One region of the Rothia sp. 110740021-2 genome, then DNA from elsewhere that is predicted to be linked to it. Evidence: predicted binding sites of a transcription regulator. Region 1 holds the regulator's gene; the other holds the start of a gene.

Region 1 (3,421 bases):
AGAGGCAGCCCTTTCAGGAAACCGCGCACAGTACCAAGACGACGGATAGAAGAGGGAATCGCGCGCAGAAGCTCGCCGCCCTTAGCCTGAAGAACGCTCTTCAGTCGAGGCGCCTGTGGATCAGAGACAGTCTGCACACCAGAAGCTACAGAGCGAACCGGCGCCTGAGTGGAAGCCAAGGTGGCAGAAACGGTAGGAGCATGGGTAGGCAGAGCCATCGGCGCAGGGCGGGGTGCATGAGCCGCACGAGAAGAGCGAACAGACTGCGAAGATGCAGGCACACGAGAACGCCCCTGCACGGTGCGGGCGGACACAGTGCGGGCAGGGTGAAGTACCACCAAACCTGCCGGAAGGTGTGCAGAAGTGCCACGAGAAGCAATAGGTGCTGCAAGAGTCATTGTGGTTCCTTTCTCTCAGCTCGCCCCGGGGTTACCCCGCGGGTCTAGCAATGCCGAGCGATACCCGCTCGGAGGTCCTAGTTGAGTGATAACTATGGAGTGGTGATTGTTAAGCAATAACTATTGGATAGCTATTCTCTAGTTAGGTCAGAGCACCGGATACACCGGGTTGCGTTGGGTCGCCCCAGCACCCCCATCCCCTGCGCTCTCTCTTCGCCAGATGACCCCTAGAGCATCCGGGGTAGATAGTGCGAAGAGAGACAGAGGATTCGAATACATTCGAACACTCATTCACTCGCCCCTCCTGGAAGACTCCGGACCGAATCTTCGAATATTTTTCGAACATTCACCCGCAAATCCTGAGTTTCAGGAGAGATTCAAGAGTATATACGAAATTTTATTCTAAAGTATAGCAGATATGTACTAAAAATTTCTTCGAGCTTCGAAGAAAAAATCTAGAATATTTGTTTGAGTTTTTCGGTGTAGTGTTCTACACTGGTGTCAAGAGACGTTCCACACGCTCCTGATGAGTCCTACTCACAGCAGGTTTCTGTACCCGTTACAGCTTGGTTCTGTATCAAAATGCAGGTGCTACTGAGTGAGTTTTATAGGGCGGAGGCGCATACTCGTTGCCCGCGTATCGCTCCGGCACGGATAGAATTCCTCCACCCCCTGACGAGATAAGACCCATTTCGGCAGAACCAAAAAATCTTTAGGACACCATCGGAAAACGTGTGAAGCACCCATCCGTGCCCCGACCGGACTGTGTCTCAAACAGACTACAGAGACCGGAATACAGAATTCGGGGCACAGACCGAAGGAAAAGAAATGGCAACAGCACCCCGTCCGGCGCTGACCGCGCGCCAGCAGAAGATTCTTGACGCGATCCGCACCGAGATTGAACAAAAGGGTTACCCGCCGTCCATGCGCCAGATTGGTGACATGGTGGGTCTTGCATCCCTATCCTCGGTCACTCACCAGCTCGGTCGTCTCGAGACCATGGGCTACATTCGCCGCGACCCGAAGCTCCCCCGCGCCATTGAGGTGCTGGATGAGAACGGCGTCGGCATCCACGGTAGTTCCTCCTCGTCCCTGCCCGAGCTGCCGAATTTCGAAGTCGGCGATGAAGACCTCGTACCCGTTCCCCTGGTTGGACGAATTGCAGCGGGCGGTCCCATCACCGCCGAGCAGTCCGTGGAGGATGTGCTTGCCCTGCCCCGCCAGCTGGTAGGTAACGGCAAGCTCTTCATGCTCAAGGTCAAGGGCGATTCCATGATTGACGCCGCAATCTGCGACGGCGACTGGGTGGTTGTCCGCGAGCAGCACACCGCAGACAACGGCGATATCGTTGCTGCTCTGCTCGACGATGAAGCAACCGTGAAGGTGTTCCGTCAGGTTGACGGCCACACCTGGCTCATGCCGCGCAACTCTAACTACGAGCCGATTATGGGTGACCGCGCAACCGTCATGGGTAAGGTCGTCTCCGTGCTGCGCAGTCTCTAGAAGACGCGGGCTCTCACCAGCGCAGCCTCTAAAAGCAGCTGGGTCTAAATAGCACGACTTCTAACAGACATAACCGTTAGGCCTTTTAGCTCTCTATAGAAATCATCCCGGTGATACGTGAACGTTCACGTATCACCGGGATGATTCCTATATGTCCAAATTTATAGCCCAAAGCGGAGCGGCGGTGCGGCATGGAATGAATCTCGCCCGAGCTAACGCTCAATACTTGCTGAAAGACGAGCCAGCGCACCCATCACGGCTGCCTTATTCTGCGTCGACCACATCGGCGGCATCGCCTTCATCAAGAAACCGCCGTAACGTTTAGTCGCAACACGAGAATCCAGCACAGCCACCACGCCGCGGTCAGACACCGAACGAATCAGGCGGCCCGCCCCCTGCGCCATACGAATCGCCGCATGGTGAGCAGAAACCGCCATAAAGCCGTTACCGCGGTGACGGTTCACCGCCTCCGTACGCGCCTGCGCAATCGGATCATCCGGGCGCGGGAACGGAATGCGGTCCATCACCACCAGGCGGCAAGAGTCACCGGGAACGTCCACGCCCTGCCATAGGCTCATCGTTCCGAACAGACACGAGTCAACGTCCTCGCTGAACTCCTCCACTAGAGCCTTGAGCGAAGACTCCCCCTGCAGAAGAATGTTCAGGTCGCTATGCTCACGCATGTACTCGGCGGCACGCTCAGCAGCACGCTTTGAGGAAAACAGGCCCAGGGCACCGCCCTCCGACGCCTCGCACAGCTCACGCAGACGCTCCAGCTGACCCTCATGCACACCAAATCCCGGAGGTTTCAAATCCCCGGCAACATACATAATGCCCTGCTTGCGGTAGTCGAAAGGCGAACCCACGTCGATGCTCGTCCAGCGCGGCGCGCCCTCGCCCTGCAGTCCCAGGGCGGCGGCTGCAACATCAAAAGAGTCACCCACCGTTAGGGTCGCACTCGTCAAAATCACGGTGCGGTCAGCGAACAGTCCGTCACGCAACTGCAGACCGACGCTCAACGGGGCGATGTTCAGGGTCGCCGGGTCGGTATCGGAAGCAGCAACGTAGCGGCCGTTCTCCCAGCCACCCTGACGAGAAATCCACAGCACGTCCTGCTCAGCAGATGCCTCCAGAATGCGGCTACTCATATCGTGCACCTCAGAGACACGCGAGCGCGCCATCTGCAGGCCAGCGTCAACGTCCTGACCGTCCGGTTTGGTATCGGACAGGGCGGTGCGGGCGGCATCATTTACCGCAGAAATAGCGGTCAAAAGGCGACCGTCCAGGCCCTTCAACAGGCCCTCAGCAAGACCCTCGAAAGCAGTCTCCAGGGTGCCGGCAGCCATTTCCAGTGCGCCGGAATCAGCCTTCGAATGCTTCTTCACGCTACGTGCCGCACGGCGAACCATCGCAACCGTCAAAGAACCAGACACGGCACCGGTCACACGGTCCACCAGCTCATGAGCCTCATCAATAATGACCGTCTCATGTTCGGGTAGAACCTTCATGCCTTCAAAAGC
Region 2 (3,421 bases), on a different contig from region 1:
AGGAGCGGGCGGCTTCTTGCAGTCGCTTTTCGAGAGCTTGATGATCCGTCTTCGGCACATCATTAGGGTTGGTGAGCCGAATGCGGAAAAATAGACGCGCCAACGATGAGGAGGACAGGTACACTTCATGGTCGATGGCACTAAGATCAAATTCCTGTTGGAAAACCTGTTGGATTCGCGCACACACGTTCGTGTTGTAGCGGTCCCGAGGCAGGTACACCACGGCGGAAATAAACCGGTTGAACTGGTCTGCGCGCAGGAACAGACGGGTCTTGCGGCGCTCCTCCAGGCCCATAATGCCGCCGAAAGTTTCGGTCAGGTCATTAGCGGAGGCGTGGAGCAGTTCCAGGCGCGGGTAATCTTCCAGGGCACCCAGAAGCGCCTTGTCAGAGTAAGAACCGGGATGGTAGCCGAGGCGGCGGCGCACCATGGCGATACGCTCACGCACCAGCGGAGTCTCAATGGCGGGCAGGGAGTACGCCTGGCGGGTAAACAGACCCAGGATGACGTACTCACCGATGACTCGACCGTTCAGGTCGAAGCGGCGCACACCAATGTAGTCTAGGTAGTCGTTGCGGGCAACCGTGGAGCGGGAGTTCGCCTTCGTGATGTACACGGGGCGGGGGAACAGTGCACGTTCGAGAGTCTCACCAGAGAGCTGAATGCGGTTACGGCCCTCGGTGGCACGTAGAATACCGAGCGCCGAGCCGGGGCGGTCCACCAGGGAGATAGCACCGGAAGAGCCGTCCAGAACGCGCTCCTTGACACCCATGAACACGAAGTTGCCGCGGGTCAGCCAACGTAGGAAGTCCTGTGCCACCTCCACGCGGGAGGCAGGCTCCACACCGCGCGGGTTGGCGGCGTAGGATTCCTCGCCGTGACCCAGGGTGGCACCACGCAGCTCGTACATTACTTGAGCCATGTCGAAAACGCGGGTGACCATGGCATCCAGGTCGCTGTGGCAGGCACGCACGTCAGCAAGGACGCACTCAACTTCCTTCTCGCAACGGCGCTGATCTTCCTCAGTGAGGTAGCGGGTCAGGCGGACTGCAATCCAGGATTCAATAGCGACCGTGGCGCCCTCGGGGGCGTTCTCACTGAGCTTCAGGGAGGGCACGCCCAGGGTAGCGGTATCACCGCTGGCGAGGTTGCCACGCATGCCGGTGCCGCGCAGGCTCAGGATGGCACCTTCCGGATCACGTTCTACGAGGAAGGTGGGGTGAAGAATGGTAACGAAACCACCAAAGTTCGTTGCGAGGCACGCAGTCAGGGAGCTGACAATATGCGGCATGTCGTCGGTCGTGACGTATAGGGTGGTGTTGTATTCGTCGTTGCGGGCAGCAACAACGGGGGTCTTAGGCATGCGGATTCGAGCCAGCGCACGGTGGGTGCGAGCTAAATCCTCTAACTCTGCCGGGGTGAATTCTTCACGCTCGTCTTCGGGACTGTTCAGGAAATACTGCTCGACCCATTCATCGGCGCCAGCGAAGTGTGCCATAGCCTTGTCAGTCATTGACAATCTATCCTCCGAATATCGGTATCACTTCACTGTGACGGTGTCTGTGTAGTCTCACGTGCGCGCTCCAGCGCACAAGTAGTTATACCAAGCTTATACCTTTGAGATGTTTAAGTCAGATACATTGTGCTCTTAGGGGTATAAATTATTTTTCTCTTCTCCCCAACTCCAGCACATATTTGGCACCGGCTCAAAGACATGAAGTCCCTTATGGAATAACGGAACACCAGGGTTCCGTCTCGAGGAGCGGACGTTTAGAGTGGGAATATGAGTTTGCGTACTGAATCTTTCCTGGTGGGCCTCATCGGTGACGGCATCACCTCCTCCCTCACCCCTCCTATGCATGAAGCGGAGGCGGACGCGCACGGGGTGCGTTACCTGTACCGCCCCATCGACCTGGACGCCTTGGACCTGGACGGGGCTTCCGCCCCGGCGCTTCTGGATGCGGCAGCACTGCTTGGCTTTAACGCGTTCAACATCACGCACCCGTGCAAGCAGTCGGTCATGGAGCATCTGGACGAGCTTTCGGATGCGGCACGCGCCTTGGGAGCGGTCAATTGCGTGGTGATTCGCGAGGATGGCACATTCTACGGCGATAACACCGACTACTCGGGGTTCATTGCGGGATTGAAGCGCGGTCTGCCACAGGTGGCGGAGGATCCAACGCGTCTGGAGCACGTGGTGCAGATGGGTGCTGGCGGTGCCGGTAGCGCCACGGCGTACGCACTGTGCCGTCTGGGGGTGCGCCGCCTGAGTCTCTTTGAGCGTGACGCGGCGAAGACTCAGGGGCTTGCGGAGCAGCTGGGTGGGCTCTTCCCGCAGACCCGAATCGAGGTGCTGAGCGACGATGAGCGCCTCATTGAATCTCTACTGGAAGCTCAGGGTTTGGTGAATGCAACCCCGGTGGGTATGCACGTGCATCCGGGCATGCCGTTGAGTGAATCGGCACTGAGCGCCGGGGTATTGTGTGAGGGCTTGTGGGTTGCGGATGTCATCTACCTGCCACAAGAAACGCAGCTGGTGCATGCGGCGCGTGCCGCCGGGTGCGAGGTGCTGACGGGTGGCTACATGGCGGTGGGTCAGGCGGTGGATGCGTTCCGCCTCTTTACCAAACTAGAGCCGAATGCTGAGCGTATGGCGGCGCATTTTGAGGCACTGATTGCGGCACAGCAGGGGGCTTAGAAAACCACATACAAGTGGGGCTGGATAGTCATCTATCCAGCCCCACCTGTATTTATTCTATATACGAAATATATTGTATGGGCTATGCATCCAGTTCCGCAAGGGACTTCTTATAACCCTCACGAGCCGTCAGCGCACCCAACGCCACGAGCACACACATGGCGACCGTGAACACGGCGGGCAACACCGCATTGTGCAGGTCGGCACCAGCGAGGCTCGTTGCCACGGCGGGTGCTACGCCTCCGGAAATTGCGAAGCCAATCTGGGTGCCCAGCGCCAGACCGGTCACGCGCACGCGAGTGGGGAACATCTCCGCGTAGAAGGCGGGCCACACGCCATTCGCCATGGAGTAGAGCGCACCGTGCATGAGCACACCGTAGGCGAAGATACCCACCCAGTTACCCTCGGCAATCGCGCCAAGGTACGGGAACATCACCAGGGAAGAAGCAACCGCACCGGTAATGAACACGGGCTTACGACCAATCTTGTCGGCAAGCATGGCGGCGAGCGGAATCGCAATCAGACCGAGGGTATTGGAGGCGACCGGCACCAGCAGCATGGTGCTGCGATCAAGGCCGTAACCCTTGGTGGCGAAGGAAAGCGCGAAGGTCGTGAAGACCATGTTCACGGTGTTGACCATGGCGCACACGGCGATGGTGAGTACGGCCCGCTTGTGGTGCTTGAAGACCAGCACGAGCGGGGATTCGGTGAGCTTTTCACGCT

The links. The regulator LexA, encoded in region 1, represses DNA repair genes until DNA is damaged. The targets are predictions, from matches to a motif close to TCGAACANNTGTTCGA.
Region 2: a site for LexA is predicted at 1,684-1,699, ahead of ACUXHH_RS00360 (shikimate dehydrogenase). Genes of this name have one in related genera too.

The regions. Positions count from the first base shown of each region.
Region 1 is NZ_JBSZFE010000002.1:25,399-28,819, forward strand. Features, by position in the region: gene ACUXHH_RS06110 (LysM peptidoglycan-binding domain-containing protein) at 1-398, opposite strand, end outside; gene lexA (transcriptional repressor LexA) at 1,227-1,901, shown strand; gene ACUXHH_RS06120 (ATP-dependent DNA helicase) at 2,114-3,421, opposite strand, start outside.
Region 2 is NZ_JBSZFE010000001.1:72,907-76,327, reverse strand. Features, by position in the region: gene ACUXHH_RS00365 (NAD-glutamate dehydrogenase) at 1-1,513, opposite strand, end outside; gene ACUXHH_RS00360 (shikimate dehydrogenase) at 1,784-2,698, shown strand; gene ACUXHH_RS00355 (MFS transporter) at 2,781-3,421, opposite strand, start outside.